Regions from separate parts of the Micromonospora sagamiensis genome, predicted to be linked through region 1. Evidence: predicted binding sites of a transcription regulator. Region 1 holds the regulator's gene; the other holds the start of a gene.
The links. Region 1 encodes HspR, which represses chaperone genes until heat shock. Its sites were predicted from a motif close to TTGAGTNNNNNNNACTCAA; they were not measured.
Positions count from the first base shown of each region.

Region 2: a site for HspR is predicted at 12,040-12,058, ahead of lon (endopeptidase La). Genes of this name have one in related genera too.

Region 1 covers NZ_AP023438.1:3,147,433-3,162,117, forward strand. Annotated here, with positions in the region: gene grpE (nucleotide exchange factor GrpE) at 1-469, shown strand, start outside; gene dnaJ (molecular chaperone DnaJ) at 556-1,728, shown strand; gene IGA62_RS13710 (heat shock protein transcriptional repressor HspR) at 1,779-2,219, shown strand; gene IGA62_RS13715 (hypothetical protein) at 2,434-2,664, shown strand; gene IGA62_RS13720 (hypothetical protein) at 2,706-3,131, opposite strand; gene IGA62_RS13725 (cation:proton antiporter) at 3,312-4,517, opposite strand; gene IGA62_RS13730 (cation:proton antiporter regulatory subunit) at 4,525-5,025, opposite strand; gene IGA62_RS13735 (beta propeller repeat protein) at 5,062-6,159, shown strand; gene clpB (ATP-dependent chaperone ClpB) at 6,259-8,850, shown strand; gene IGA62_RS13745 (hypothetical protein) at 8,957-9,328, shown strand; gene IGA62_RS13750 (hypothetical protein) at 9,399-10,226, shown strand; gene IGA62_RS13755 (DUF4178 domain-containing protein) at 10,310-10,948, shown strand; gene IGA62_RS13760 (DUF2617 family protein) at 10,950-11,474, shown strand; gene IGA62_RS13765 (DUF4247 domain-containing protein) at 11,471-11,896, shown strand; gene IGA62_RS13770 (DUF350 domain-containing protein) at 11,947-12,369, shown strand; gene IGA62_RS13775 (hypothetical protein) at 12,369-13,133, shown strand; gene IGA62_RS13780 (polyamine aminopropyltransferase) at 13,130-14,685, shown strand, end outside.
Region 2 covers NZ_AP023438.1:6,325,578-6,340,262, forward strand. Annotated here, with positions in the region: gene pdhA (pyruvate dehydrogenase (acetyl-transferring) E1 component subunit alpha) at 1-501, shown strand, start outside; gene IGA62_RS27075 (alpha-ketoacid dehydrogenase subunit beta) at 501-1,523, shown strand; gene IGA62_RS27080 (dihydrolipoamide acetyltransferase family protein) at 1,520-2,899, shown strand; gene IGA62_RS27085 (L,D-transpeptidase) at 3,258-4,526, shown strand; gene IGA62_RS27090 (DUF3224 domain-containing protein) at 4,693-5,091, shown strand; gene IGA62_RS27095 (anti-sigma factor antagonist) at 5,231-5,803, shown strand; gene IGA62_RS27100 (FKBP-type peptidyl-prolyl cis-trans isomerase) at 5,870-6,238, opposite strand; gene IGA62_RS27105 (DoxX family membrane protein) at 6,378-6,971, opposite strand; gene IGA62_RS27110 (CBS domain-containing protein) at 7,206-7,886, shown strand; gene IGA62_RS27115 (helical backbone metal receptor) at 7,964-8,746, opposite strand; gene IGA62_RS27120 (phytanoyl-CoA dioxygenase family protein) at 8,865-9,728, shown strand; gene IGA62_RS27125 (hypothetical protein) at 9,888-10,763, shown strand; gene IGA62_RS27130 (histone-like nucleoid-structuring protein Lsr2) at 11,235-11,582, opposite strand; gene lon (endopeptidase La) at 12,083-14,419, shown strand; gene IGA62_RS27140 (DEAD/DEAH box helicase) at 14,531-14,685, opposite strand, start outside.

The DNA of each region.
Region 1 (14,685 bases):
CAGACCGGCCGACGGCGGTCCGGCCGCCCCGCTCGGGGCCGAGCTGGAGGCGCTCCGGGCGGAGCTGGAGGAACGCACCCGGGACCTGCAACGGGTCTCGGCCGAGTACGCCAACTACCGCAAGCGGGTCGAGCGGGACCGGGCCCTGGTCGGTGAGCAGGCGACCGGCGCGGTGCTCACCGCGCTGCTGCCGATCCTCGACGACCTCGACCGGGCACGCGAGCACGGCGATCTGGTGGGCCCGTTCGGCACGGTGGCCGAGCAGCTCACCACGGCACTGGGCAAGTTCGGGCTCACCGTCTTCGGCGAGCAGGGCGACCCCTTCGACCCGACCCGGCACGAGGCGGTCGCGCACCAGACCTCGGCCGAGGTCAGCGAGCCGACCTGCGTCCAGGTGATGCGCCGGGGTTACCAGCTCGGCGAGCGTCTGCTGCGGCCCGCGATGGTCGCGGTCGCCGATCCGGAGTAAGTACGAGACCGTGACCGGGTCCTCCCGTCCACCGACACCGGGTGGGCGGGGGGCCCGGTGCGCGTCGGGTGGAAGGGGGTGGACCGGTGAGTTCCAAGGACTGGCTGGAGAAGGACTTCTACGCCGTACTCGGCGTGGACAAGTCCGCCTCCTCGGACGACATCAAGAAGGCGTACCGGAAACTGGCCCGGGAGTCCCACCCGGACCACAACCCGGACGACCCCGGCGCGGAGGAGCGGTTCAAGGCCGCCTCCGAGGCGTACAACGTGCTCTCCGACGACAAGCGCCGCCGGGAGTACGACGAGATGCGCACGCTGTTCGGCTCGGGCGCGTTCCGGCGCAGCGCCCGGGGCGCGGGCGGCGGCGTGCCGTTCGACGTCTCCGACCTGTTCGGCGGTGCGGGCGGCGGTGACCGCCGGTTCGGCGGTGCCAACTTCTCCGACCTGTTCGGTTCGGTGTTCTCCGGCGGCGGCGGGGCCGGCCCGGCGCGGCGGGGCCCGGCGCGTGGGCGGGACGTCGAGGCGGAGGTCGCGCTCGACTTCTCCGACGCGGTCCGTGGGGTGACCATCCCGCTGACGCTGCGCGCCCCGGGGGTCTGCGACACCTGCCACGGGGACGGGGCCAAGCCCGGAACCCGGCCGGTGTCCTGCCCGCAGTGCCACGGCTCCGGGACGGTGACCCGCAACCAGGGGTCGTTCAGCTTCGCCGAGCCGTGTCGCAACTGCCAGGGCGTCGGCACGATCGTCGAGGAGAAGTGCCCCGAGTGCCGGGGCACCGGCGGGGTCACCAAGACCCGCACCCTCAACGTCCGCTTTCCCGCCGGAGTGGCCGACGGCCAGCGGATCCGGCTGGCCGGCCGGGGTGAGCCGGGGGAACGCGGCGGCCCGGCGGGTGACCTCTTCGTGCACGTGAAGGTGCGCCCGGACGACCTGTTCGGACGGACCGGGGACGACCTGACCCTGAGCGTGCCGATCACCTTCGCGGAGGCGGCGCTCGGTATCGACCTCCGGGTGCCCACCCTGGACGGTGCGGTGACCCTGCGGGTGCCGCCGGGCACGCCGAGCGGCCGGGTCCTGCGGGCCCGGGGCAAGGGCGTGGTCCGCCGCGACGGGCAGGCCGGTGACCTGCTGGTCACCCTGGACGTGGTGGTCCCGGCCCGGCTCTCCGACGAGGCCCGTACGGCGTTGGAGACGTTCGCCGCGCACACCCCGCCGGCGGCTCGGGAACATCTCGACGCCCGGGTGCGTCGCTTCAGTTAGCAGTGCGTCGCTTCGGTTGGCACGGTGGAGTACACGCGGAGGTGAGCGGGATGGCGGACGGGTTCGTCGGCTCGGGTGACCCTGCCTACGACGCCAAGGTACTGATGATCTCGGTCGCGGCACGGATGGCGGGGATGCACCCGCAGACGCTGCGGCAGTACGACCGGCTCGGGCTGGTGCAGGCGGGGCGGGCGGCCGGGGGCGGTCGCCGCTACAGCGTCCGGGACGTGGTGCTGCTGCGTGAGGTGCAGCGGCTCAGCCAGGACGACGGGGTGAACCTGGCCGGCATCAAGCGGATCATCGGCCTGGAACAGCTCCTGGAACAGGCTCAGGCCCGGCTCGCCGAGATGGAGGCGGAGCTGGACGCCGCGTACCGGCGGATCGCCGAGCTGGAGGCGATGGCCCGGTTCCCCGGCCGGGAGATCGTCCCCACCACCCGCACCTCCACCGCGCTGGTGGTCTGGCGGCCCCGCCGCTCCACCGGCCACTGACTTCGGACCCGGCTGTGGTGGTTGCAGGGGTTCCCTGTTACCGCTTTTTGATGAGCAGGGGTCCCCTGCAACCACGGCGGGAGTCGCGTTCCGTGGAACCGCCGCGCCGACCGGTCCCGCCGACTAGCCTCGGAACCAGGTCCCGTCCGCACCAGCCGGGCCCACCGTCGCGGCCGAGCGTGCCCGGTCCGGCGGGTGACGGCGAGGGGGAGTCATGGCGGAACCGGCGAGGAAGGTCGCCCGGCAGGCGGAGGAACGCTTCGACCGGGTCGCCCAGATGGTGCGGGAGCGGTTCGACGCGATCACCGGAAGCCGGTTCGCCGGCAGGCCCGGCCCGGCCGTCGAACGCCGGGACGCCGACGGGGGTGACGAGACCGGCCCGGAGCGGACAGCACCACCGCCGGGACCGCGGCGGAAGGGCCGGAAGCGCGGGGGACGCACCTGAGTCACGGGCCGGAATCCACGGGGGGTTCCGGCCCGTCCCGCTCAGCCGATCCGACGGTTCTCCCGGACCAGCCCGCCCTCACACCAGTCGTGGTAGTCGAAGAGGTGGGGTCGCTCCATGAGCACCCGGGTGTTGTAGGCCCAGGTGCGCACCAGTTGGTCGCCGGTCAGCTCGGCCTGCTCGACCAGCTTGCGCAGGCGACGCTTGGAGTGGGCGCGGAACTGGGTGCGGATGCCGTCGGCGGCGTAGATGTAGAGGCAGTGCAGGGCGAACCGCCGGGCCGGGCACGCCGGGTCCATGGCCAGCTCGAACAGGGTCGGGACCAGGTGGTCGCCGGCGACGAGCAGGTCCCAGTCCGGGGGCATCGCGGTCAGCGGAACCGAGTCCGGCTGGTAGGCCCACGCCCGTAGCTCCGCCGGGGAGGGGTCGACGGGGTTGGCGAAGCCGGGAAACGTCGACTCGGGCACGTACCGGCAGCCTTCCGCTCGCGCCCGCGGGGCGAACCGGGTGTCCGCGGGGACCTGGTGTGCTGGGGCGAAACGGTAGCGCGGTCCCGCGCGGCGGCGAAAGACCTCGGCGGGACGGATTCCGCGATCGTCGGCCGGGTCGGTTCCCCGTACGGGCGGACCGACCCGGCCGACCGCGACTCAGTCCGGGGTGGGCAGCGGTTCCAGCCGCCGGGCCGCCGCCCGACGCCGCAACCACTGCTTGAACCAGGCGAAATCCGGCAGGCGGGCCAGCATCGGGCCGGTCACCACGGTGATCAGCACGTACGCGGTGGCGAGCGCGGCCAGCCCCGGTGGGACCTCACCGCTGGCCACCGCCAGCCCGGCGATGACGATGGAGAACTCGCCCCGGGGCACCAGCGCGAGCCCGGCCCGCCAGCGACCGGGTTCGGCGATGCCGGCCCGTCGGGCGGCCAAGTAGCCGGTGAGCGTCTTCGTCGCCATCGTCACCACGGCCAGGGCGAGCGCCGGCAGCAGGACGGGCGGGATGTCCCGGGGGTCGGTGACCAGGCCGAAGAAGACGAAGAAGACCGCGGCGAAGAGGTCCCGCAGCGGGGTGAGCAGCTCGGTGGCGTGGTGCGCCACCGGGCCGGAGAGCGCGATGCCGACCAGGAACGCGCCGACCGCCGCCGACACCTGGAGCTTCGCCGCGATCCCGGCGACCAGCAGGGTCATGCCGAGCACCCCGAGCAGCAGTGCTTCCGGGTCCTTCGCGGACATGGCGGTGGAGATGAGGTGGCCGTACCGGATCGCCACGACCAGCACCAGCAGCACCGTTCCGACCGCGATGGTCAGGGCGATTCCGCCGCCGAGCAGCCCGACCCCGGCCAGCAGCGCGGTGACCAGCGGCAGGTAGAGCGCCATGGCCAGGTCCTCGATGACCAGCACCGAGAGGATCACCGGCGTCTCCCGGTTACCGACCCGGCCCAGGTCGGCGAGGACCTTGGCGATCACCCCGGACGACGAGACCCAGGTGATGCCGGCGAGCACCGCCGCGGCGATCCAGTCCCAGCCGAGCAGCAGCGCGAAGGCCGCGCCGGGCAGGGCGTTGAGGACCGCGTCGATCAGACCCGCCGGGGCCGCCGAGCGCAGGTTGCCGACCAGCTCGTTCGCCGAGTACTCCAGGCCGAGCATGACCAGCAGGAGGATGACGCCGATCTCCGCGCCGACGGCGAAGAACTCCTCGCTGGCGTGCATCTTGAGGATGCCGCCGTGCCCGACGGCGAGCCCGGCGAGCAGGTACAACGGAATGGGGGAGAGGCCGATGCGGCGGCTGAGCCGGCCGAGGAGGCCGAGCAGGAACAGCAGCGCGCCGACCTCGACGAGCAGCGTGGTGGAGTCGTGCATCCGCGCCTCAGCCGTCCGGGTCGCTGTCGGCCAGGATGGCTGTGACCCCGTCGAGCCCCTTGCGGGTGCCGACCACGACCACCACGTCGCCGGCGGAGAAGCGGAAGGTGGGGCCGGGCGAGGCGATCACCTCGCCACCGCGCAGCACGGCCACGATGGAGGCGCTGGTGCGGGTCCGGGCCTTGGTGTCGCCGAGTCGTCGGTTGACGTACTTCGAGCCGGCCGGGATGGCGATCTGCTCGGTGAGCAGCCCGGCGGCCTGCTCCCGCAGCCCGGTGAGCTGCCCGAGCATCAGCGACGCGCCGAGGATGTCGGCCAGCGCCTCCGCCTCGTCGTCGGTCAGCGGTATGTCGTGCTGGCAGGAATCGGGATCGTCCGGGTCGTAGAGGACAAGGTCGCGTCGGCCGTTGCGGTGGGACACCACGCCGAGCCGGCGTCCGGACTCCGTCAACAGGTCGTGACGTACACCGATCCCCGGTAGGGCAGTCTGTTCGACACGTACTCGCACGCGCGCCACGCTACGGTACCGACGCCAAGGAGGGCCATGCTCGGACGATCTTCTCGGTTGCTGGTCACACTGCTGGTCGTGCCCGCTCTGGGGGCGTGTTCGATCGGTGACGTCCGAAGGCGTCCACCGGTCGCGCCGACCCCGTCGGCCCCGACGACGACCGCACCGGGGCCGCTGCCGGCCTCCTTCGACGAGGTCCGCCAGGTGCGGGTGGAGGTGCCCGAACGGTACGACCGGCCGTACGTCGAGTTCGCCGACGCGCGGGACGGTTACGCCCTCTTCGCCGCGTGCGACGGGAAGCCGCTCGCTCCCTCCTGCCCGGCCCTGCTCTACGGCACCGCTGACGGCGGCCGGTCCTGGCGGAAGCTGCGGCACCCCCGTCCGAGCGCCGCCAACCAGCAGCTCTACACCGCCCCCGGCCTGCTCGTGCTGCTCAGCGAACCGCACGGCTGGTACACCTCGACCGACGGCGGCACCACCTTCACCCACTCCCGCTCCGGTCCGCCCCCGGTCTGGGTGGGGGCGCAGGGGCGGTTCCAGGTCGTCGAGTCCACCGGGAAGGTCGCCGAGTGGGACGGCCGCCGGTTGCGGCCCGTGCCCGTCCAGCCGGACGTACCCGGGATCAACACCGTCGCCTCGCGGGACGACCAGATCGTCGTGGCCGGGCTGCATGACGGCCGGCCGTTCGCCGCGATCTCGCCCGACGGCGGTCGGCGCTGGTTCCGGCAGCCGGTGTCCCCGCCCGACGGTGAGGTGGCCGTGCTCCGCGCGAAGATCGACCCGACGGGCACGGCGTGGCTGATCGGGGAGCGTCCGGACCGGACGTCCTTCCCGGCGCTGTGGCGGCAGGGCGGCCCGGGATGGACGCTGGTGCACCCCGAGGACCGGCCGGAGCAAATCAGCTCGATGGTTCCGGTCGGTGGCGGCATGGTCGTGGTGACCGGGCCGGACGGGGCCGGGATGGTGGCAGGCGACCGGTACCACCGGATGAAGTGGCCGCTCACGGGCGAGCACTACCTCATGGCGCTCGCCGACGGCACGTTCTACGCCCGTGGGCCGGACGACGTCGTCCTGGCCAGCGGCCTGTTCCTCGGGCCGCCGCACTGGATCAGGGTCGTCCTCGACCATCGGTGACCCGCTCATGTGACTCGGCTCACACCACCGAAGTTGAGTGGAATAGGCTCAACTCTGGTTGTGTCTCTCTCAGTGGACACGCCGATTCCGGGGGAGCCCATGAACACGGAACGCCTCACCACCAAGAGCCGCGAGGTCATCACCGGTGCCGTCGCCGTCGCCAACCAGCGCGGACACGCCACCGTGGAACCCTGGCACCTGCTGCTGGCACTGCTGGACACCGCCGGCTCCACCGCCGCCGGCCTGCTGCGCGCCGCCGGGTCCGACCCGGTCGAGCTGCGCCGGGTCACCGTACGGGCGATCGACGCGCTGCCCGCCGTACGCGGATCCAGCATCGCCGAGCCGAGCCTGTCCCGGGAGTTCGTCAACGCCATCGGGGCCGCCGAGCAGATCGCCCGGCCGCTCGGCGACGAGTACACCTCCACCGAGCACCTCCTCGCCGGGCTGGCCCGGGTCGGCGGCGCGGTGGCCGGCGCGTTGAAGGCCGCCGGGGCCACCGAGGAGAACCTGGTCGCCGCCTTCCCGACGATCCGGGGCGGGGACCGGCGGGTCACCACCGCCGACCCCGAGCAGACCTACCAGGCCCTGGCGAAGTACGGCGTCGACCTGACCGCCAGCGCCCGCGACGGCAAGATCGACCCGGTCATCGGCCGGGACTCGGAGATCCGCCGCGTGATCCAGGTGCTCTCCCGGCGTACCAAGAACAACCCGGTGCTGATCGGCGAGCCCGGCGTCGGCAAGACCGCCATCGTCGAGGGCCTGGCCCAGCGGATCGTCGCCGGGGACGTGCCCGAGTCGCTGCGGGACAAGAAGCTGGTCTCGCTCGACCTCGGCGCGATGGTCGCCGGGGCGCAGTACCGGGGCCAGTTCGAGGAGCGGCTGAAGTCCGTCCTGGAGGAGATCAAGAACTCCAACGGGCAGGTCATCACCTTCCTCGACGAGTTGCACACCGTGGTCGGCGCGGGCAAGGGCGAGGGCTCGATGGACGCCGGAAACATGCTCAAGCCGATGCTGGCCCGGGGCGAACTGCGGATGGTCGGCGCGACCACGCTGGACGAGTACCGCGAGCACATCGAGAAGGACCCGGCCCTGGAGCGTCGCTTCCAGCCGGTGCTGGTCGGCGAACCGACCATCGAGGACACCATCGGCATCCTGCGCGGCCTCAAGGAGCGCTACGAGGTGCACCACGGCGTACGGATCACCGACGCCGCCCTGGTCGCCGCCGCCTCCCTGTCGGACCGCTACATCACCGACCGGTTCCTGCCGGACAAGGCGATCGACCTGGTCGACGAGTCCGCGTCCCGGCTCCGGATGGAGATCGACTCCCGCCCGGTCGAGGTGGACGAGATCGAGCGGGCGGTCCGCCGGCTGGAGATCGAGGAGATGGCGCTGGCCAAGGAGCCGGACGCGGCCTCCGCCGAGCGGCTGGAACGGTTGCGCAAGGAGCTGGCCGACAAGCGGGAGCAGCTCACCGCGCTCTCCGACCGTTGGAAGCTGGAGAAGGGCCACATCACCAAGCTCTCCACCGCCAAGGAGGAGCTGGAACGGCTCGGCGGCGAGGCCGAGCGGGCCGAGCGCGACGGTGAGCTGGAACGCGCCGCCGAGCTGCGGTACGGCCGGATCCCCGCGCTCAAGGCCGACCTGGCGAGGGCCGAGGAGGAACTGGCCCGGCTCCAGGCCGACGGGGCGATGCTCAAGGAGGAGGTCGGCGCGGACGACATCGCCGCCGTGGTCGCCTCCTGGACCGGCATCCCCGCCGGCCGGCTGCTGGAGGGCGAGACGGCGAAGCTGCTCCGGATGGAGGAGTCGCTGCGCGCCCGGGTGGTCGGCCAGTCCGAGGCGGTCGGCGCGGTCTCCGACGCGGTCCGTCGCGCCCGCGCCGGAGTCGCCGACCCGGACCGCCCGACCGGCAGCTTCCTCTTCCTCGGCCCGACCGGGGTCGGCAAGACCGAGCTGGCCAAGGCGCTCGCCGAGTTCCTCTTCGACGACGAGCGGGCCATGGTCCGCATCGACATGAGCGAGTACGGCGAGAAGCACTCGGTGGCCCGGCTCGTCGGTGCCCCGCCCGGCTACGTCGGCTACGAGGAGGGCGGCCAGCTCACCGAGGCGGTGCGTCGCCGGCCGTACTCGGTGATCCTGCTGGACGAGGTGGAGAAGGCCCACCCGGACGTCTTCGACATCCTGCTCCAGGTGCTCGACGACGGCCGGCTCACCGACGGTCAGGGCCGTACCGTCGACTTCCGCAACGCCATCCTGATCCTCACCTCGAACCTCGGCTCGTCGGTGATCAGCGACCTGACGCTCGCCGAGGAACAGCGCCGGGAGGGTGTGCTCGCGGTGGTCCGGTCGCACTTCAAGCCGGAGTTCCTCAACCGGCTGGACGACATCGTGGTCTTCGCCGCCCTGCACGGCGACGACCTCCGGTCCATCGTGGACATCCAGCTGGGGCGGATGCGCAAGCGGCTCGCCGACCGTCGCCTCGGCCTGGAGATCACCGAGCCGGCCCGTGCCTGGCTCGCCGAGCACGGCTACGATCCGATCTACGGGGCGCGTCCGTTGCGCCGCCTGGTCCAGACCGCCATCGGCGACCAGCTCGCCAGGGCCCTGCTCGCCGGCCAGATCCGTGACGGGGACACGGTCCGGGTCGACCTGGCCGACACCAAGGAAGCCCTCACCGTCACCTCCGCCTGATCCACCCGCGTCGAACCGGAGGTTCGCGTCCCGGCCCGACCGGTCCGGTGACGCGAACCTCCCGGTCGTCCGGGTCGGCCTCGGCCCGGCGGGGAAAGGACACGGTATGTGGAGACGGAAACGGTCGCAGATCGAGCGGGACGCCGAGCAGCTGGCCGGCACGGACACGGTGGCCTTCGCCGGGGTGGGGTTCGCGGCCCGCATCCTGCCCGAGACCGAGGCGTACCGCCGGCTGGAGGCGGCCCTGCCGGAGCACCCGGACGAGGTCCGCGCCCGGGTCGACTGGCTGCTGGAACACGGCTCGCCGGCCGGCCGGGCGTACGCGGCGACGCTGCTGGAGGAGATCGACCCGGTGGCGGCCCGCACCGCCTGGCGGCGGCTCGCCGACTCCGACGGGGAGTTCGTCACCTTCGCCGGCTGCATCATGGGCCACCGGACACTGCGCGAGTACGCCACCGAGCAGCTCGCCGCGGAATGATCATCAGTACGGCCGGCACCGGCTGAACGGGCCTGCCCCGGGTGGCCGGGTCCCCGTACCGTCGATGGCCATGACCGCCACCGTCGACGAGCCGGTACGTCCGGCCCGGCCCACCACCGTGACCGTCGCCTTCTGGTTGCAGCTCGCCGCCGTCGGTGTGCTGCTCGTGATGGTCGGCCTGACCGTCGCCGCCGCGGTGCAGTTCGACGGCCGGATCGACCGGGCGGCGCAGCTCGTCCCCGACGCCGACCCCGACGAGGTGTCCGGCGAGCGGTTCGGCAACTGGATGACGATGGTGGCGGTCGTCGTGCCCGCACTGTTCCTGGCGGTCTGGTTCGCCGCCACCGCCCGGCCGGTACGCCGGGGCGGCAACACCGCCCGGATCCTGGTGTTCGTCGGCGGCGGCCTGCAACTGCTGCTCGGCGTCGGCCAGTGCTGCCTGGGCGCGCTCTTCATCCCGCTCGCCCTCGGCGCCCCCGACGAGGGGTGGACGGAGACCGCGGACGGCGAGCCGGTCTGGGAGGAGTCGGAGTTCGTGGAGACCCTCTACGACTCCAACCTCTCCGAGGACCTCCTCGGCATGGGAGCCGCCGGCGGCGGGCTCGTCGTCTTCCTGCTCTCCGTGGCGGTGGTGCTGCTGCTGGCCCTGCCGCCGGCCAACCGGTACTTCGTGCCCCGCGACGAGACGCCGCCCGGGGCCATGCCCGCCCCGTGGGCCGCCCACCCGGTGCTGCCGGCCGTGCTGCCGACGCACGCACCCCCGCCCGGCTACCCCGCCGCGCCGGTGTACGTCGTCCCGCCGGGATACATGATCTGCCCGGACCCGTCCCGGCACCTGCCCCCGCCGGCCGAGCCCGAGGGGCCGTCGGGCACCGCCCCGGCAACTCCCGGTAGCTGACCGATCGCTCAAAAGCGCTGGTGTTTGCGCAGGTGCGCGCGGTTGTTACCGTCAGGCGCCGACGCGACGAGAGGCAGGCAAGGGTGAGCGGGATACTGGCGTACCTGGTGACGGCGGTTGGCTGCCTGGTCGGAGTGGCCGGGGCGGTCGTCATCATCGTCGCCCTGTCGAAGTCCCGTCGGCGCCCGGCCGCCCCGACCTCGCCGACCGCCGCCGACCCGTTCCGCGACCACGACGCCGACGCCCTGCGGGGCGACCCGCGTCGGCTGCGTCCCGGCGACCTCGTCGAGATCCGGCAGGTGACCTACGCGGTGCGTGGCTCGCTGCACCTCACCGAGGGTGGCTGGAGCTGGGACGAGCACCTGCTGGACACCGCCGACGGCACGAAGCGCTGGCTTTCCGTGGAGGAGGACCCGGACCTGGAGCTGGTGCTCTGGACCGCCGAGCCGGATGCCACGGTCACCCCCGGCCCGCAGACCGTCGACTTCGACGGCCGCCGGTACCGCAGCGATGAGTCGGGCCAGGCCACCTGGACCGGGACCGGCACCACCGGGCTCGCCCCCACCGGCAGCGTCCGGTACCACGACTACACGGCCTCCGGCGACGCCCGGCTCTCCTTCGAGAAGTACGGCGACGCCGACTGGGAGGTCGCCCGGGGCGAGCTGCTGCGCCGGCCCGAGGTGATGGTCTACCCGCAGGCCGGCCCGGAGAAGGTGGGCTGACGTGCTGGTCAGTCTGGACGCGCCGTACGTCGACACCAGCGCCGCCGACCTCAGCCTGGCGTTCGGTGGCCCGGAGCTACCCGCCCTGTACGTGCTCGACCTGGACCTGCCCGGCGGGCGGCGGATCCGGCTGCGCCTGCTCGGCGCGTCCCACCAGGTGCTCCTGCGCGGGCCCGCGCCGGCCGGCACGCCCGATCCGGTGGTGCTGGCCGAGACGGTGGCCTGCCTGCCGGGGCGGCGACCGGACCTGCCGAGCACGGTGCACGAGCCGGCGGACGGCTACTCCTTCTCCGCGACCGTGCTCCGGCCGGAGCCGGGTGGCCTGAGCAGCCGGGTCGCCGCCCTCCGCACCGAGCTGGCCGACGACCCGTACGCCCTGGTCGGCGTCTTCCCCGGTGACCCGGATGCGGTGACCGCCCTGGCGGTCGTCCCGGACTCCGGATCGGACTCGGTGCGCTGGCGCACCTGGCACGCGTACCCACAGACCAATGAGCTGGTCCTGACCGAAACGGTGGTGACACTGTGACGTACCGACGGTGGTTCGTGGTGGGCGCGGTCTTCGCCGTCATCGGCGTACTGGTCGCCGCCTTCGCGATCTTCTACGGCAACTTCTCGCCCAGGGGCTACGTCGAGGACCGGTACAGCCGGGCCGTCAGCCAGGACATCGGCAAGGACGCGCTCGCGTACACCTCCACCAAGCGGCCGAGCGAGGTGGCGGACGAGGTGACCGACGCCTGGAAGCCGGCCGACCAGTACGTCGACGGCAGCGGGGTCTACCTGCGCTACGACGACGACTCGGTAGTCATCCTGCCGGTGGCGGCCGGGTCGCTGATCCTGCTCGAACGCGTCTCCACCGCCTACCCCCGCTACCGCCAGACGGTGGGCAACAGCTGGGGCTGGGGGCGCGGCAGCACCGTCCGTGGCGGCGGCCCGGGCAGCGGCAAGTGATCTGACCGTCGGTATTCCCGACCCAAACCCCTCATCCTCGGAGTCCCACCGTGCAGACCCTCGTCAACGATCTGCTGGCCACCCTCGCCTACGGGGTGGTCGGCGTCGTCCTCATGGGCGTCGGCTACGTCCTCGTCGACGTGGCCACCCCCGGCCGGCTCAACGAACTGATCTGGACGCAGCGCAACCGGAACGCGGCGCTGCTGCTCGCCTCCAACCTGGCCAGCGTCGGCATCACCGTGGTGGCCGCCATCGTGGCCAGCGAGGACGACTTCGTCCTCGGCATCGTCGGTGCCGCGTCGTACGGAATCCTCGGACTGGTCATCATGGCCGCCGCGTTCGTGGTGTTGGACGTGGCGACGCCCGGGAAGCTCGGTGAACTCCTGGTCGACCCGGAGCCGCATCCGGCGGTCTGGGTCAGCGCCGTCGTCCACCTCGCCACCGGCGCGATCATCGCCGCCGCGATCAGCTGATGGCCGGCCCGACGCCCGCGAAGAAGGCGTCCTCGACCACAGCGGCGGTCTGGACGGTGGTGATCACCTTCGTGGTGATCGCCGCGTGCGTGCTGCCCGCCGTCCTGAACCGCGGTAACAGCGACCTCGTGCCGGCGCCCACCGCGACCGAGCGCACCGACACCGTGGCGGTGCTGGAGCGCGCCACCGAGGCGCAGGGCATCTGCTACGGCTGGCAGCTGGCGGAGGGCAGCCACACGGTCAGCGTGGGATCGAACCTCGGCGACGGCACTCCGGTCGACGACTCCCGGTGCCTCCGCTGGGTCCAGGTCGTGGCGAACGTCACCTGGACGCCGCAGAGCAGCGAGGCCAAGGACTACGCCCTCGTCAGCATCGAGGGTTCCAGCGACTTCGACCTCACCGACCTCTTCGCGGTCGAGCGGGGCCTGGAGCGGTTCGGGCTGGACGACGAGGTCTTCATCGACGAGCCCGGCTGGGCCACCACCCGCGCCGCGGTCGTCCTGCCGTTGCTGCTGGCCGAGCGGGGCCTGGCCGATCCGGCCCCGGTCGCCACCGCCGCCCCGGACGCGGCCGCCCCGCCGTTGCCGGACACGGCCAACGACATGTGGCGGGACCGCTGGGGTTACTTCGTCGCCGTCGCCGGCCTGCTGCTGGTCACCGCGATCCTGTTCACCGTCGGTTTCGTGCGGCGCGGCAAGGAACGGCGGACGGCCGCGCAGGGCGTGGCGGGCAGGGGCGTCCGGCACGACCGGAAGAGGCCGTGAGCACCGGGGCACCGGAACGTCCGCGTTGGCGACTGGCCCGCTCGGCGGTCCTGGTCGCGGTCTTCGTCTGCGCGGCCTGCGGACTGGTCTACGAGCTGGCGCTGGTCGCGCTGGGCAGCTACCTGATCGGCGACACGGTCGGTCAGGCGTCGATCGTGCTCGGTGTGATGGTCTTCGCGATGGGTGTCGGCGCGCTTGCCGCGAAGCCGCTCCAGTCCCGGGCCGCCGCCGCGTTCGCCCTGGTCGAGCTGCTGCTGGCGCTGCTCGGCGGGCTCTCGGTGCTCGGCCTCTACGCGGCCTTCGCCTGGCTGGACCTGTACGGGCCGGCCCTGGTCGGCACCGCGTTCGTGCTCGGGCTGTTGATCGGCGCGGAGATCCCGCTGCTGATGGTGCTGCTGCAACGGATCCGGGAGCAGTCCGCCGGCAGCGCGGTGGCCGACCTGTTCGCCGCCGACTACGTCGGCGCGCTGCTCGGCGGGCTCGCCTTCCCGTTCCTGCTGCTCCCGGTCTTCGGGCAGCTCAAGGGGGCGCTGGTGGTCGGCGCGGTGAACGCCGTCGCCGGGGTGGCCCTGGTGGTCACGGTCTTCCGGCGGGAGCTGAGCCGCCGGGCACACGTCACGATCACCGTCGGGTCCGTCGTGGTCGCGCTCTGCCTCTCGTACGCCTGGATCACCGCCCGGGACTTCGAGGTGACCGCCCGACAGCAGCTCTACCGGGATCCGGTGGTGCACGCCGAGCGCAGCCGCTACCAGGAGATCGTGCTGACCCGGTCGGTGACCGAGGTGGACCGGCAGGCCAGCGACCTGCGCCTCTACCTCAACGGTGACCTCCAGTTCAGCTCGGTCGACGAGTACCGCTACCACGAGGCGCTGGTGCACCCGGCGCTGCGCGGCCCACGCGGCGAGGTGCTGGTACTCGGGGCCGGGGACGGGTTGGCCGTCCGGGAACTGCTGCGCTACCCGGACGTGCGCCGGGTGACCGTGGTCGACCTGGACCCGGCCGTGGTGGCGCTGGCCCGGAGCGAGGCGCAGCTGCGCCGGCTCAACGGAGACGCCTTCGCCGACCCCCGGGTGCGCGTGGTGCACGCCGACGCGTTCGGCTGGCTGCGCACCGTCGGGGAACGCTTCGACGTGGTGGTGGCGGACCTGCCCGACCCGGACGAGACGGCCACCGCGAAGCTCTACACCGTCGAGTTCTACTCGTTGGTCCGCTCGGCGCTCGCCGACTCGGGGCGGTTGGTGGTGCAGTCCGGTTCGCCGTACTTCGCACCCCGGTCGTACTGGTCGATCGAGGCATCGGTACGGGCGGCCGGCTTCGCCACCCGGCCGTACCACGTGGACGTACCGTCGTTCGGCGACTGGGGGTTCGTACTGGCCGCCCCCGGCCCCACCCCGCCCCCGCTGGAACTGCCCGCCGACGCGCCGTCACTGCGGTTCCTGGACACCGGCACGCTGGCCGCGGCCGGGACGTTCCCCGCCGACCGGCGTCGGGTCGACGTGCCCGCCTCCACCCTGCTCGAACCGAAGGTGCTGGAGTACGCCCGCGCGGAGTG
Region 2 (14,685 bases), 3.2 Mb from region 1:
CTGTCCCGGCAGACGGCCGCCCCGTCGCTGGCCTACAAGGGCGTCGGGTACGGCGTCCCGGCCGAGCAGGTCGACGGCAACGACCCGGTCGCGGTGCTCGCGGTGCTGACCCGCGCGGTGGCGCATGCCCGCGCCGGCAAGGGCCCCTACCTCGTCGAGGCGCACACCTACCGGATGGAGCCGCACACCAACGCCGACGACGCCACCCGCTACCGCGACGGCGCCGAGGTCGAGGTGTGGCGCGACCGGGACCCGATCGTGCGGCTGGAGGCGTACCTGCGCGCCCGCGGGGTGCTCGACGACGAGGCGGTCGCCGCGGTGGCCGCCGAGGCCGAGGCGTACGCGGCGGACCTGCGCACGCGGATGCACGACAAGCCCACCGTCGACCCGCTCAGCCTCTTCGACCACGTCTACGCCGAGCCCACGCCACAGCTACGGGAGCAGCGCGAGCAGGTTCGTGCCGAGCTGGCCGCCGACGCCGACCGGCAGGGGGAGAACTGATGGCCGCCACCACGATGGCGAAGGCGCTCAACGCCGCGCTCGCCGACGCGATGGCCGACGACGACCGGGTGCTCGTCTTCGGCGAGGACGTCGGCCAGTTGGGCGGGGTCTTCCGGATCACCGACGGGCTGCTGGCCCGCTTCGGTGACAAGCGCTGTTTCGACACCCCGCTGGCCGAGGCCGGCATCGTCGGCTTCGCGGTCGGCCTGGCCATGTCCGGGCTGCGGCCGGTGGTGGAGATGCAGTTCGACGCGTTCGCGTACCCGGCGTTCGAGCAGATCGCCTCGCACGTGGCGAAGATCCGCAACCGCACCCGCGGCGCGCTGAGCGTGCCCATGGTCATCCGGGTGCCGTACGCCGGGGGCATCGGGGGAGTGGAGCACCACTGCGACTCCAGCGAGGCGTACTACGCGCACACCCCCGGGCTGAAGGTGGTCACGCCGGCCACCGTGGAGGACGCGTACGCGCTGCTGCGCGCGGCGATCGACGACCCCGACCCGGTGGTCTTCCTGGAACCGAAGAAGCTCTACTTCTCCAGCGCCGAGGCGGCGCTGCCGGCGACCGCCCCGCCGATCGGCCGGGCCGTGGTCCGCCGGCCGGGCCGCGACGCCACCCTGGTCGCGTACGGCCCGTCGGTGCCGGTCGCCCTGGAGGCCGCCGAGGCCGCCCGTGAGGAGGGCTGGGACCTCGAGGTGGTCGACTGCCGCAGCATCGTCCCGTTCGACGACGAGACGGTCACCGCCTCGGTGCGCCGCACCGGCCGCTGCGTGGTGGTCCAGGAGGCGCAGGGCTTCGCCGGGGTGGGCGCGGAGATCGCCGCCCGGGTGCAGGAACGCTGCTTCCACGCCCTGCACGCGCCGGTGCTGCGGGTCACCGGGCTGGACATCCCCTACCCGGCGCCGATGCTGGAGCACACCCACCTGCCGTCGGTGGACCGGGTGCTCGACACCGTGGCCCGGTTGCAGTGGGACGACCAGCCGGACGCCCGCTGGCTGCCCCGACTGGAAGGCAGCGCGGCATGACCACGGTGGACGGCACCCGGGTGTTCCTCCTGCCCGACCTGGGGGAGGGGCTCACCGAGGCGGAGATCGTGCAGTGGCGGGTCGCCGTCGGCGACGAGGTGACCGTGGACCAGATCGTGGTCGAGGTGGAGACCGCCAAGGCGGTCGTGGACGTGCCCTGCCCGTACGCCGGCCGGGTGGTCGCCCTGCACGGCGCGGCGGGGGAGGTCCGCCCGGTCGGCCAGCCCCTGGTCACCGTGGCGCCGTTGGACGCCGCCCCGACCGAGCCGGCTGGCCACGCGACCTACCGGGAGGAGGAACGCGCCGGGTCGGGCAACGTGCTGATCGGGTACGGCACCGGGCACGGTCCGGGCCGGCGTCGTCGCCGCTCCCGGCTGACCGTGGCACCGGAACCGACCCGGCCGGCACCGGTTCCGGCGGCGGCCCCGGTCGCCACCGCCCCGGCGGTGCCCGGCGGAGGTGACCCCGTCACCCGCGGTGGGTCCCCGGTCATCTCGCCGATCGTCCGGCGGCTGGCCCGGGAGCACGGCATCGACGCCACCGCCCTGCGCGGCACCGGCCCCGGCGGGGTGGTCCGCCGGGCGGACGTGGAGGCCGCGCTCGCCGCCACCGGGCCGGCCGCCGGCACCGGGTCCCCGACCACGGTCACCGCCGTGCCCGATCCGGGTCCGGCTTCCGGCGTCGAGGACCTGGTCATCCCGCTGACCGGGGTCCGCAAGGTCATCGCCGACAAGCTCTCCCGCAGCCGGCGGGAGATCCCGGAGGTGACCATCTGGGTCGACGTGGACGCCACCGGTCTGCTGGCCACCCGGGCCGCGATCAACGCCGCCGGCCCGGACCAGCCGGTCAGCATCCTCGCCCTGATGGCCCGGATCTGCCTGTCCGGGCTGCGTCGATTCCCGCAGCTCAACGCCCGGGTCGACGGCGATGCGCAGCGGATCGTCCAGTCTGCCGGGGTGCACCTGGGGATCGCCGCGCAGACCGACCGGGGACTGATCGTCCCGGTGCTGCGCGACGCCCAGCGGCTCACCACCGCCGAACTCGCCGCCGCGCTCGCCGAGACCACGGCGGCGGCCCGCGCCGGAGCCCTCCCACCGGCCCGGCTCACCGGTGGCACCTTCACCCTGAACAACTACGGGGTGTTCGGCGTGGACGGCTCCACCCCGATCATCAACCACCCGGAGGCGGCGCTGCTCGGGATCGGCCGGATCGTGGACAAGCCCTGGGTGGTCGACGGGCAGCTCGCGGTCCGCAAGGTCACCCAGCTCAGCCTGACCTTCGACCACCGGGTCTGCGACGGGGGCGTGGCCGGCGGTTTCCTGCGGCACGTCGCCGACTGCGTCGAACAGCCCGCCCTGCTGATCGCCAACGTCTGACCACCCCGCACCCGCCCGGTCGGCCCGGCACCGTCTCCCGGGCCGACCGGGCGTTTCCGTCCACCCGGCTCCCCGCCCGAGTCGGTCCACGCCGGCGCGCGGGTGCGGCGAACCCGCCCGAGTCGGTTCATGCCGCGGCGCGCGGGTGCGGCGAACCGCCCGCCGACCCATGGGTGGGACGGACGGGACGTTCCTCGCGCGCCGGGCACTCGGCGGCCGACCGACCCGTTCGCCCCATTCGGTAAATCACGCCCAATGACGGTGAAAAATTGCGCGGACAATTCTGTGGAAATTGCGCCAGTGGGTGAGTCGAGATGGTGACAATGTGCCGGAGGGAAACGGTGACGGGGGGAGCATCATGGAGTGGAGGCGGCGGCTCACGTTGTCTGCGGCGACCTTGACGGCGACCGCGCTGGCACTCGGCGGGTGCACGGCGGACCGGGCACCGGCGAAGAAGGAGGCGGTGGCCAGGGCACCGTTGGACCTGACGGTGACGCCCGCCGACCGGGCCCGGGACGTGCCGATCAGCGCTGAGGTCGGCGTCGCGGTCCGCGGTGGCAAGGTGAGGGACGTGCGGATCCGGGACGACCGGGGGGTGCAGGTCCGCGCCGAGCCCCGCGAGGACGGGTCGGCCTGGGTGCCGGCCGAGCCCCTGGCACACCGCCGGACGTACACCGCCGAGGTGACCGCGACCGGTGACACCGGCCAGACCGCCACGCGTACCACGACCTTCACCACTGCCGCGAAATCGAACGTGCCGACAATTACCAGCACGCTCTACTTCGCCGGCAACCGGACGTACGGAACCGCCATGCCGGTAACCGTGGCATTCGACCCGCCGATTCCGAAAGCGGCCAGGGACGAGGTCCAGCGTCGGCTGTTCGTCACGACCGACCCGCCCCAGCCGGGCACCTGGTCGTGGCTGGAGGACGGCAGCCAGGTCTACTACCGGGCACCGGACTTCTGGCGGCCCGGCACCAGCATCAGCGTCCGGGCGGCGCTGGAGGGCCTGCCGATCGGGCGGGACCGCGTGGGGGACGCCGACCGGCGGGCCACCTCCCGGATCGGCCGCCAGGTGTCCCTGGAGATCGACAACGCCACGAAGCAGATGTCGGTGTTCCAGGACGGCCGGTTGCTGCGCAGGATCCCGGTCAGCCTGGGCAAGCCGAGTACGCCCAGCTCCAGTGGCCGCATGGTGATCATGGAGAAGCACGAGCGGACCACCTTCGACACCCGGGGCGAGCCGGACGGCGGCTACGTGGTCGACGTGGACGACGCCCAGCGCTACACCTGGGGCGGCGAGTTCATCCACTCCGCCCCGTGGTCGGAGGGGGACCAGGGCAACACGAACGTCTCGCACGGCTGCGCCAACGTCTCCGCCCGCGCCGCCGACTGGTTGATGGGGATCACGCAGGTGGGGGACCTGATCACCGTCAAGGGCACCGAGGTGCGGCTCCAGCCGGGCAACGGCTGGACCGCCTGGAACGTCACCTGGGAGGAGTTCGTGAAGGGCAGCGCCCTGCCCGTACCGGGAAACCTGCGGCCCGCGCCGGCACCGACCGGTAGCCCGGTGGCACCGGCGGCCGGCGCGACGCCCGCGCCGACCTCGACCGGCAGCGGCGGCTGATCCGGTCTGGCGGCCCGGTGGGCGCGGACCGGCGATGCCGGTCCGCGCCGGTGGTGTCCGACCCGCACCGGGGCTTCCGCCGCAGGTCCGAGCGGGTGGCGGACCTGCGGCGACGCCTCCGGTGCGGCATGATGATCTCATCCGGTACCACCGGAGGGAGCCCGCCATGAGTGTCCGTGCCGTCGGTGCCGTCGACCTGATCTGGGACGAACAACCGCCCTACGACGACCGCGCGGGCGGCCGGCTGGCCCGGGTCGTCGTGACCAAGGAGTTCCAGGGCGACCTCCAGGCCTCCAGCGTCGCCCACCTGCTCAAGGCCGAGTCGGCCCGGCCGGGCTCGGGCGGGTACGTCGGCCTCGAACGGGTGGTGGGCACGCTGCACGGCCGGCCGGGCAGCTTCGTCCTCCAGCACTGCGGGGTGATGGACCGGGGCAGGGGCTCGCTGACCATCCAGGTGGTCCCGGACACCGGCACCGGGGAGCTGACCGGGCTGACGGGCACCATGGAGATCCTGCTGGTCGACGGTGAACACGGCTTCACCTTCGACTACACCGTCGGAGGCTGACGTCGCGGCGGTCCGGGCCGGCGGTCGGGCCTCCTCCTCCGGGAGGGTGAGGGGTTTCCCCGGACCCGACCCGGGGCGTACCCGGGGATCGGCCCGCGGCAGGAGGAAAGTGTCGGTCCCACCGCATAGATTCGGGGTCATGAGGCAGCGCAGTGACCGGCTCGAGGTCGAGGTCAGCATCGGTGAGCGGGCGGTCGACGTGCGGGTGGCCGGCGAGATCGACATCGCGACGGTGGCCCAGTTCCGGTCGGTCCTCTGGGCCCAGCCATCCCGGCCGGTGCTGCGGCTCGATCTCTCCGCCGTGCCGGTCTTCTCGGCCACCGCGATCCGCACCCTGGTCGCCGCCCACCTGGGCGTCCGGGCCCGGGGTGGGGAACTGGTGCTGGTCGATCCGCACCCGATGATCCTGCGCGTGCTGCGCGGTGCCGGCCTGCACCGGGTCATCCCGGTGGCCGAGGCCACGCCGCGACTCACGCTGCCGGCCGGGCGACCACCGGCGGAAGCCGTGGACGCGGCGCGGGAAGGCCGCCGTGCCGACGTCCCGGTCCCGCCGGCCGACGCCGTGCCCTCCAGCGCGGGCCCGGGGCGGCGGTCCTGGGCGGCCACCGACGTGTCCCGCTCCCGGGTGCCGGTCGACCGGCGACCGTCGGACCCGGTACCGGTGGGCCGGACGTACCCGGCCCTGTCGTACCGGCCCCTCGCGGCGGTCTGACCGGCGGCCCACCCCGACCCGCGGACGGTCGGGGCCACCGGCGTGCCGACGGCCCCGACCCCCAGGTCAGCGGACGCCGAGCAGGTCGACCACGAAGACCAGCGTCTCGCCCGGCTTGATGACGCCGCCGGCACCCCGGTTGCCGTAGCCCAGGTGCGGCGGGATGGTGAGCCGGCGCCGGCCGCCCACCCGCATCCCCACCACGCCCCGGTCCCAGCCGGCGATGACCTGGCCGGCGCCGAGCCCGAAGTCGAAGGTCTCGCCACGGTTCCAGGACGCGTCGAACTCGCGACCGGTGGAGTGCGCCACTCCGACGTAGTGCACGCTGACCAGCTGCCCGGGCTCCGCCTCGGGGCCCTCGCCCACCGTGATGTCCTCGATGACGAGATCGGCGGGCGGGGCACCCTCGATCGGGCCTACCTCGGGCTTGTTCATCCTGGCTCTCCTGCCTCGCGGGATCACTGTCCCGGTCGATCCTGCCGGATCGTCAGCGGCCGATGTCCGGCAGGACGGTGCGGACACGACGCGGCGGACGTCACCGGGTGGTGACGTCCGCCGTGGTGCCGGTCTGCGGTCAGCGCAGCCAGGGGAACCGCTGGACGAGGGGGAGCTTCGCCCAGGCCCGGCCGAGGCCGAGGGTGTCACCGGCGGCGACCAGCGCGAGACCGGCGAGCAGGGCCGCGTTGATCAGGTGATCGTCCATGAAGGGGTTGTTCTCGGGAGGCAGGACGACGGTCCACATCATCACGTAGAGCAGGCCGCCGGCGACCGCCGCGATCCGCATCCCGATGCCGAGCAGCAGGGCCACGCCGAGGCCGAGCAGGCCCGCCATGAACAGCCAGTCGGCCCAGACCGCACCGGCGATGTCGTGGTAGAGGCCCTGGAACGGTCCCTCGGCGCCGAAGGCCAGGAAGCCCTTGGTCGGGCTGCCACCGTCGATCCAGGCGTTCTTCGCCTCGGTGGCGAAGCCGAGACCGAAGGTCTTGTCCAGGAAGGCCCAGAGGAAGGTCCAGCCCAGCGCGATCCGGATCCCGGCGAAGACGAACCGGGCGGCCCGGGCCCGGGCGGTCCCCGGCGTCGGGGTCCCGTCCTGGTGGGTTCGGGTCGGCGTCACCGGAGTGGTGGTGCGGGCGGTGTCCCGTTCGATCGTCGCGGTCATGGTGTCCACGTCCTTCCTCGTGCCTCGCACCGCTTCCCGGTGGCATCTCCATTCCACTCCGGCCGGGGTGTCGGGAGCAGGGTCGACCGGTCCCTGGCCGGGCGGGACCTTCGCCCTCTTCCGCCGGGACCTCCGCGGGCCGGAGGTCCCGGTGTCCTGCGGTCCCTTAGCCTCTGCCCGCCCCCGGGCGGCCGCCGTAGCGTCGGCACGGACGACAGGGAGGTCGCAATGAGGACGTGGCAGGTGAGCGACGTGATGACCGCGGAGGTCGCGGCGGTCGGCGAGGAGACCCCGTACCGGGAGATCGTCGATCTGCTGATCCGGCGGGGGATCAGCGCGGTTCCGGTGGTGGACGGGTTCCGCCGGGTGCTCGGTGTGGTCTCCGAGGCGGACCTGTTGCACAAGGTCGAGCGGGCCGGCCGTCCGGAGGAGCGCCGGATCTTCGAGGGGCGCCGCCGCCGCGACGCGCGGATCAAGGCCGACGCGATGGTGGCCGGTGAGCTGATGACCGCTCCGGCGGTCACCGCTTCCCCCCAGACGTCCCTGCCGGCCGCTGCCCGGCTGATGGACCGGGAACAGGTCAAGCGACTGCCGGTGCTGGACGACCTTGGCCGGCTCGTCGGCATCGTCACCCGTTCCGACCTGCTGCGCGTGCACCTGCGCCAGGATGCGGAGATCCGCGAGGACGTGGTGCAGGAGGTGCTGCGCCGGGTGCTCGCCGTCCAGGACGGGCTGGTCACCGTCCGGGTGCGGCACGGCGAGGTGACCCTCGACGGTCGGGTCGACCGGCGCAGCTCCGCCGACCTGGCGGTCCGCCTCGCCGGGCAGGTCAGCGGGGTGACCCGGGTGAACAGCACGCTCGGCTACGACCAGGACGACACCGTCGCCCTGGAGCAGGAGGCCGGGATCACCCCGGTGGCGTGACCGTCGTCCGGCCGCGCCCGGACACCTGGTCGGCGGGTCGACCGGAACGGGCTCGACGGACCGGCTCGCTCGACGGCTCAGTCGGGTCGGGGCCGGCTCGGCCGACCGGCCGTGCCGGCCCCGTCGACCGTTCGCCCCGGGTGCGTCGTCCGCCGGGCGAGCTGCGCCGCGAGCACCTCGGGTGCCTCGGCCAGCGACGGCCCGTACCAGGTCAGGTGCCGGCCGGAGAGCAGCGCGCAGGGCACGCCCGGGAATGCCTCCGGGCCGTCCTCGGCGGTGAACCGGTACGGCTCGTCCGGCAGCACCACCAGCTCCGGCCGATGGTCGCGCAGCTCCTCCAGACCCGGCCGTGGGTAGCGTTCCGGATGGTCGGCGTAGACGTTGCGCAGGCCGAGCCGGTGCAGCACGTCCCCGGCGAAGGTGTCACCGCCCAGCACCACCCAGGGCCGGCGCCAGACCGGCACGACCACGCGGAGGATCCCGACCGGGGCGGGTGGCGTCGCCCAGGCGTGGCGGGCGGCGGCCAGCCACGCCGGTTCGCCGGACGCGCCGAGGGCGGCGAGCAGGTCGCCCAGCTCGGTGAGGGCCTGCGGTACGGTCCGCGGGTAGGTGACCCGTACCGGCACGCCGGCCGCGACCAGCGCGTCGGCGTCCTCGCGGCGGTTCTCCTCGACGTTGAGCAGCACGACGTCCGGACGGAGTGCGAGCACCCGGTCGAGGTCGGGGTACTTGCTGCCGCCGACCCGGGTGACCGCCAGACCGGCGGGGTGGGTGCACCAGTCGGTCGCGCCGACCAGGACCCCGGGCAGGGTGACCGCCACCGCCTCGGTGAGCGACGGCACCAGGGACACCACCCGCACGTGCGTACCTCCCGAATCCCGACCACTCGCCAGGTTCGATGATGCCCGATCCGATCGTGGCCCGTTGCACCGCTTCTACAACGTTGTAATACTCCCGGTGGCACCCCGAGGAGGCGGTATGCGACACGAAGCGAAGACGACGTCCACGGGCCCGGCGCGCGACGCCGCGGAGGTCGACGAGACACCGGTGGAGGCGCTCGGCGACCTCTACCGCGACGGGATCACCGCCTGTCGGGGCGCGTTCCCGGCCGAGTGGGTCGACCAGGTCCGCGAGGACGTCGACACGGCGTTCGCCGAGGCCAGGTCCCGCCCCGACGGCGCGGTCGGCCGGGGCCCGCAGCGCTGGTACGTGGAGATCCATCCCGAGCAGCTGCGCGGCTTCGTCGACCTGGTCACCCATCCCTGGGTGGTGAGGGTCTGCCGGGCGGTGCTCGGGCCGCGCTACGAGATCGTCGAGCTGGGCTTCGACACCCCGTTCCCCGGGGCCGCCTACCAGCCCTGGCACCGGGACTTCCCGATGCCCGGCGAGACCCGGCAGCAACGGCGGCTCACCTCACTCGCCTTCAACCTCACCACCGTCGACACGGTGGAGGAGATGGGCCCGTTCGAGATCGCCCCCGGCACCCAGTGGGACGACCACGCCGACTTCGACCACGGCATGTTCCCGCCCCGGGAGCGCTACCCCCGTTACGAGCGACGCGCGGTGCGCAAGTACCCGAAGCGCGGCGACGTCTCGGCCCGGTCGGCGCTGACCATCCACCGTGGCACCCCGAACGTCTCCACGGTGGCCCGACCGGTGCTGGTGCTCGGCGTCGACGCTCCCGGCGCGGGCAACGCCGCCCGGCACGACATGGCCGTCACCCGGGGCTACTGGGAGCGCCTGCCGCCGCTGGTCCGCGAGCACCTGCCCTGCCCGGTGGTGGAGACCCTGACCCCGATCCGGCAGAAGCACACGATCGAGGGACTGGTGATGGGCGTCTGAGCCCGGGACCGGCGGCCTCCGCCACCGGACGGCACCCGGTCCCACGACGCGTCCACCGGGTCCGCCCGGCGTGTCCGCCGTCGGGTGGACCGCCCGGCGGCGGGCCCCGGCCGCGTCCTAGACTCTGGCCCCGGCACCGAGGGATGGAACGTGGGACAGATGACGAGCACCGGATTCGACGACGACGCCCGGCTGCGCCCGCTCGCCGCCGGACGCGGTCCGCTCCTGGAGCGGGGTGGGCACGTCGTGTACACCGCCCGCCGCCTCGGTGAGCTGGTGTCCGGTCGTCCGCCGGGCGTCACCGGCCACCAGTGGAACACGGCCGGTCGGGCCACTCTCGACGTCGTGGTCTGTGACGGCGCCACCGGCCGGCCGGTGTTCGCGGTCGAGTTCACCTCTCCGGTCGCCACGCCGGAGGCCCGACGCGAGATGCGGATGCGTGACGCGGTCAGCGCGGCCGTCGGCCTGGAGGTGCTCAGGATCCAGTCCGCCACCCTGCGGCCCGGCCCGCACGGGCGACGGGTGGCGGAGTACCTGATCGACGCCCGTCGCTACGCCGCCGGCCTTCCGGAACAGGACGATCCGGCGGCCGAGCAGCCCGTGGGGTTCCGGGACATCGTCGGTCGGCTGCCCGACGGGCGTGACGGCCCCGTCAACGACCTGGGCGCGATCGCCCGTGCCGCCGCGGTCGAGGCGTACGTGGCCCGGCAGCTCGTCGACCCCATCGTCCGTGGCCTGCACGTGCGCTGGACGAACGGCTCCACCGAGGGCTGGGCCTGGGTGGAGGTGCGTCCCGGCCGGTGCCTGGTCGAGCGGGTCCTGCTGTGGGAACACCGTTTCTCGTGCGGGGTCGACGCCGCACGACTGGCCGGGGACCTGGCGGTGACCGCGATCGGTGAGCGTCTCCGCCAGCTCGACACCGACGAACCGGACCTGGTGCCCCGGATCGACCTCGGACGTGACGTCGACCGCCTGCGGTCCCGCCGGGACGAGATGGCGCACGGGTTCGACTTCGACCATCTCACCTTCGACTGATCCCTTTCCGGCCGCCGGGCGCGTGGGATCTCGATCCCCGGGCGTCGGGCCGTGCGGGGAATGGGCCGGATCGGCTCGTCCCGAGCCGGTCGGAGCGGTGACGGGAAAGGACATCGTCGGTAATCGACATCTTTCCCGGGAACGGGAATACCGCTCACGGTCGCCGGTGCGTCCCGGTCGGCGCTCCCGCCGTTTGCCGGCCGGCGGATCCCCGTCGTCGACGCGGACATCCCGCCACGGTGGACCCGCGGCCGCACCGACCACGACGCCGTCCGGACCCGTCGCCCACCGGAGACTGACCGGTGGCCGACCGCCGACGCCGGTAGGGCGGCGACCGCGCCAGGTCGGCCCTGGTCAGCACGCGTGGAAAGCAGGGGCGCGGGTTCGGGGGACGGGCGGAAAGGGTGGCCCGGCCGGCGCTGGTGATTCCCCAGCGTGACGTCCGGGCTCCGGATGGTAATCGACGGTCGGTCAGCGGTTCTTGTACGCCTCGACCACCGACACCGGGATGCGGCCACGCTCGGAAATCTCGTAGCCGTTCTTCACCGCCCATTCGCGGATCGCCCGGTTCTGCTCACGATCCATTCCGGACGTCGCCGGACGACCCGGACGGCGAACTCCCCGGTTGCTCTCCACGACGCCCCGACCGATGCGACGGCCAGCGGTGATGTACGGGTCCAGGGCCTTGCGCAGAACCCCGGCGTTTTCGTCCGACACATCGATGGTGTACATGACGCCGTCGAGCCCGAACTCGACCGTCCGGTCGGCCTTTCCGCCGTCGAGGTCGTCGGTGAGAACTGTGATTACTTTCCTGGCCATCGTCCATTACTCCTTGTGCGTGGCGGGGTGTGGCTAAGAGTTTGACGTATCGCACCGCAAATCCGCAACAATGCGTGGCCCTCGGCATTCCATGGCGCACACCAAGCGGGTGAAAACTCGCCCTGGCATGGAAATTGCCAGTCGGGCGGTCGGGCCCGGCCGTCGCCGAACCCACCGGACGCGCCGCGCAACCCGCATGGCGACGAATGCGGTTCCGGTGCCGGGCAGCCCGGCCTGGCCGGCGAGTGCGGCGGCCTCCGTCCGGTTGGTCACCCGGAGTTTACGCAACGCCGAGACGGCCGTCCGCTTGACGGTTCGTTCCGGAACGTGCCGCTCCTCAGCGGCTCCTCGGGCCCGCTGCTCCTGCGAGCGTCCCGCCCGCCGGGGAGCCGCTCGGTGCGTCTCCCGGCGGTCGTGGTGTGGGTCACACGGTGGAACAGGGCGGACGTGGCGCGACTTGAGTCAGGCACGCTCAAGTCAACGCTTTTGGCAGGTGTGCGATGGCAACTCTTCCGGTACTGCCCCTGACCGACACCGTCCTGCTGCCCGGCATGGTCATCCCGGTGACCCTCGACCCGACCACCCAGGCCGCCGTCGACGCGGCCCGCGCCACCGGCGACCAGAAGCTGCTCGCCGTGCCCCGGATCGACGGCGAGTACGGCCCGGTCGGCGCGGTCGCCACCATCGAGAAGGTCGGTCGGCTGCCCAGCGGGGAACCGGCGGCCGTCATCCGGGGCCTGACCCGGGCCCGGATCGGCTCCGGCGTCCCCGGACCCGGCGCCGCCCTCTGGGTCGAGGCGACCGAACTGACCGAACCCGCCCCCGCCGGCCGGGCCCGGGACCTCGCCCGCGAGTACCGGGCGCTGATGACCTCGGTGCTCCAGCAGCGCGGGGCCTGGCAGGTCATCGACGCGATCGAGCGGATGACCGACCTGTCCGAACTCGCCGACTCCGCCGGCTACGTCTCCTGGCTCACCCTGGCCCAGAAGACCGAACTGCTCGCCGCGCCGGACGTCACCGCCCGACTCGACCTGCTCGTCGGCTGGGTCCGCGACCACCTCGCCGAGCAGGAGGTCAGCGAGCGGATCAACAACGACGTCCGCGAGGGGTTGGAGAAGTCCCAGCGGGAGTTCCTGCTCCGCCAGCAGCTCGCCGCGATCCGCAAGGAACTCGGCGAGGACGAGCCGGACGGCTCCGCCGACTACCGGGCCCGGGTCGAGGCCGCCGAGCTGCCCGAGAAGGTCCGTGAGGCGGCGCTGCGCGAGGTCGGCCGTCTGGAGCGGGCCAGCGACGCCTCCCCGGAGGCCGGCTGGATCCGTACCTGGCTGGACACCGTGCTGGAGATGCCGTGGACGACCCGTACCGAGGACGACACCGACCTCGCGGCGGCCCGTGCGGTGCTCGACGCCGACCACGCCGGCCTGGCCGACGTCAAGGACCGCATCCTGGAGTACCTGGCGGTGCGCAACCGGCGCGCCGAGCGCAACCTCGGCGTGGTCGGCGGACGCGGCTCCGGCGCCGTACTCGCCCTCGCCGGCCCGCCCGGCGTCGGCAAGACCAGCCTCGGCGAGTCGGTGGCCCGTGCCCTCGGGCGACGGTTCGTCCGGGTCTCCCTCGGTGGCGTCCGCGACGAGGCCGAGATCCGTGGCCACCGGCGCACCTACGTCGGCGCGCTGCCCGGCCGGATCGTCCGCGCCCTGCGCGAGGCCGGCTCGATGAACCCGGTGGTGCTCCTCGACGAGGTCGACAAGCTCGCCGCCGGATACGCCGGCGATCCCGCCGCCGCCCTGCTGGAGGTGCTCGATCCGGCGCAGAACCACACCTTCCGCGACCACTACCTCGAAGTCGACCTCGACCTGTCCGACGTGCTCTTCCTGGCCACCGCGAACGTGGTGGAGAACGTCCCCGGCCCGCTGCTGGACCGGATGGAGCTGGTCACCCTGGACGGCTACACCGAGGAGGAGAAGGTCGCCATCGCCCGGGACCACCTGCTGCCCCGGCAGCGGGACCGGGCCGGACTCACCGCCGAGGAGGTGACCGTCACCGACACCGCGCTGGCCCGCATCGCCGCCGAGCACACGCGCGAGGCAGGTGTCCGGCAGCTCGACCGGGCCCTGGCGAGGATCCTGCGCAAGGTCGCCGTGACGCTGGCGACCGAGGCGGGACCGGTCCACGTCGACGTCGAGGACCTGACCCGCTACCTGGGTCGCCCGAGGTTCACCCCCGAGTCGGCGGAGCGGACCGCCGTCCCGGGTGTGGCCACCGGCCTGGCGGTCACCGGAGCCGGGGGTGACGTCCTCTTCGTCGAGGCGACCAGCATGGACGGCGAACCGGGGCTGACCCTCACCGGACAGCTCGGCGACGTGATGAAGGAGTCCGCGCACATCGCGCTGTCGTACCTGCGCTCGCACGGCCGCCAGCTCGGCCTCGACCCGAACGCCCTCGCCGGACGGCGGATCCACCTGCACGTGCCGGCCGGCGCGGTGCCGAAGGACGGGCCGAGCGCGGGCATCACCATGGTCACCGCGCTCGCCTCGCTGGTCAGCGGCCGACCGGTTCGTCCCGAGGTCGGGATGACCGGCGAGGTGACCCTCTCCGGTCGGGTGCTGCCCATCGGCGGGGTGAAGCAGAAGCTGCTCGCCGCGCACCGGGCCGGCCTGACCGAGGTGGTCGTCCCGGCCCGCAACGCGCCGGACCTCGACGACCTGCCGGACGAGGTCCGCGAGGCGCTGACCGTACACACGCTGGCGGACGTGGCGGACGTGCTCGCCGTGGCGTTGCGCCCTGCCGACACCGACACCGACACCCGCACCGGTCCCGCCCTCGCCGCCGCCTGACGCGGATGGGGTGGTAGCAGGGGCCCCCTGCGGTGCGCTGAGCACTGCAGGGGGCCCCTGCTCCACAAAAAGCGGTAACAGGGGACCCCTGCTACCACCCCACAAGGGGGGTCAGCGATTGTCGCGGTCGCGGCGCACGGTGGCCTTGCGCCCCTTGATGGTGCTGCCACGCAGCCCGGCGATCACCTCGTCGGCGACCGACTGGGGCACCTCCACCAGGGAGAACCGGTCGGCGATCTCGATCGAGCCGATGTCCCGTCCGCTGA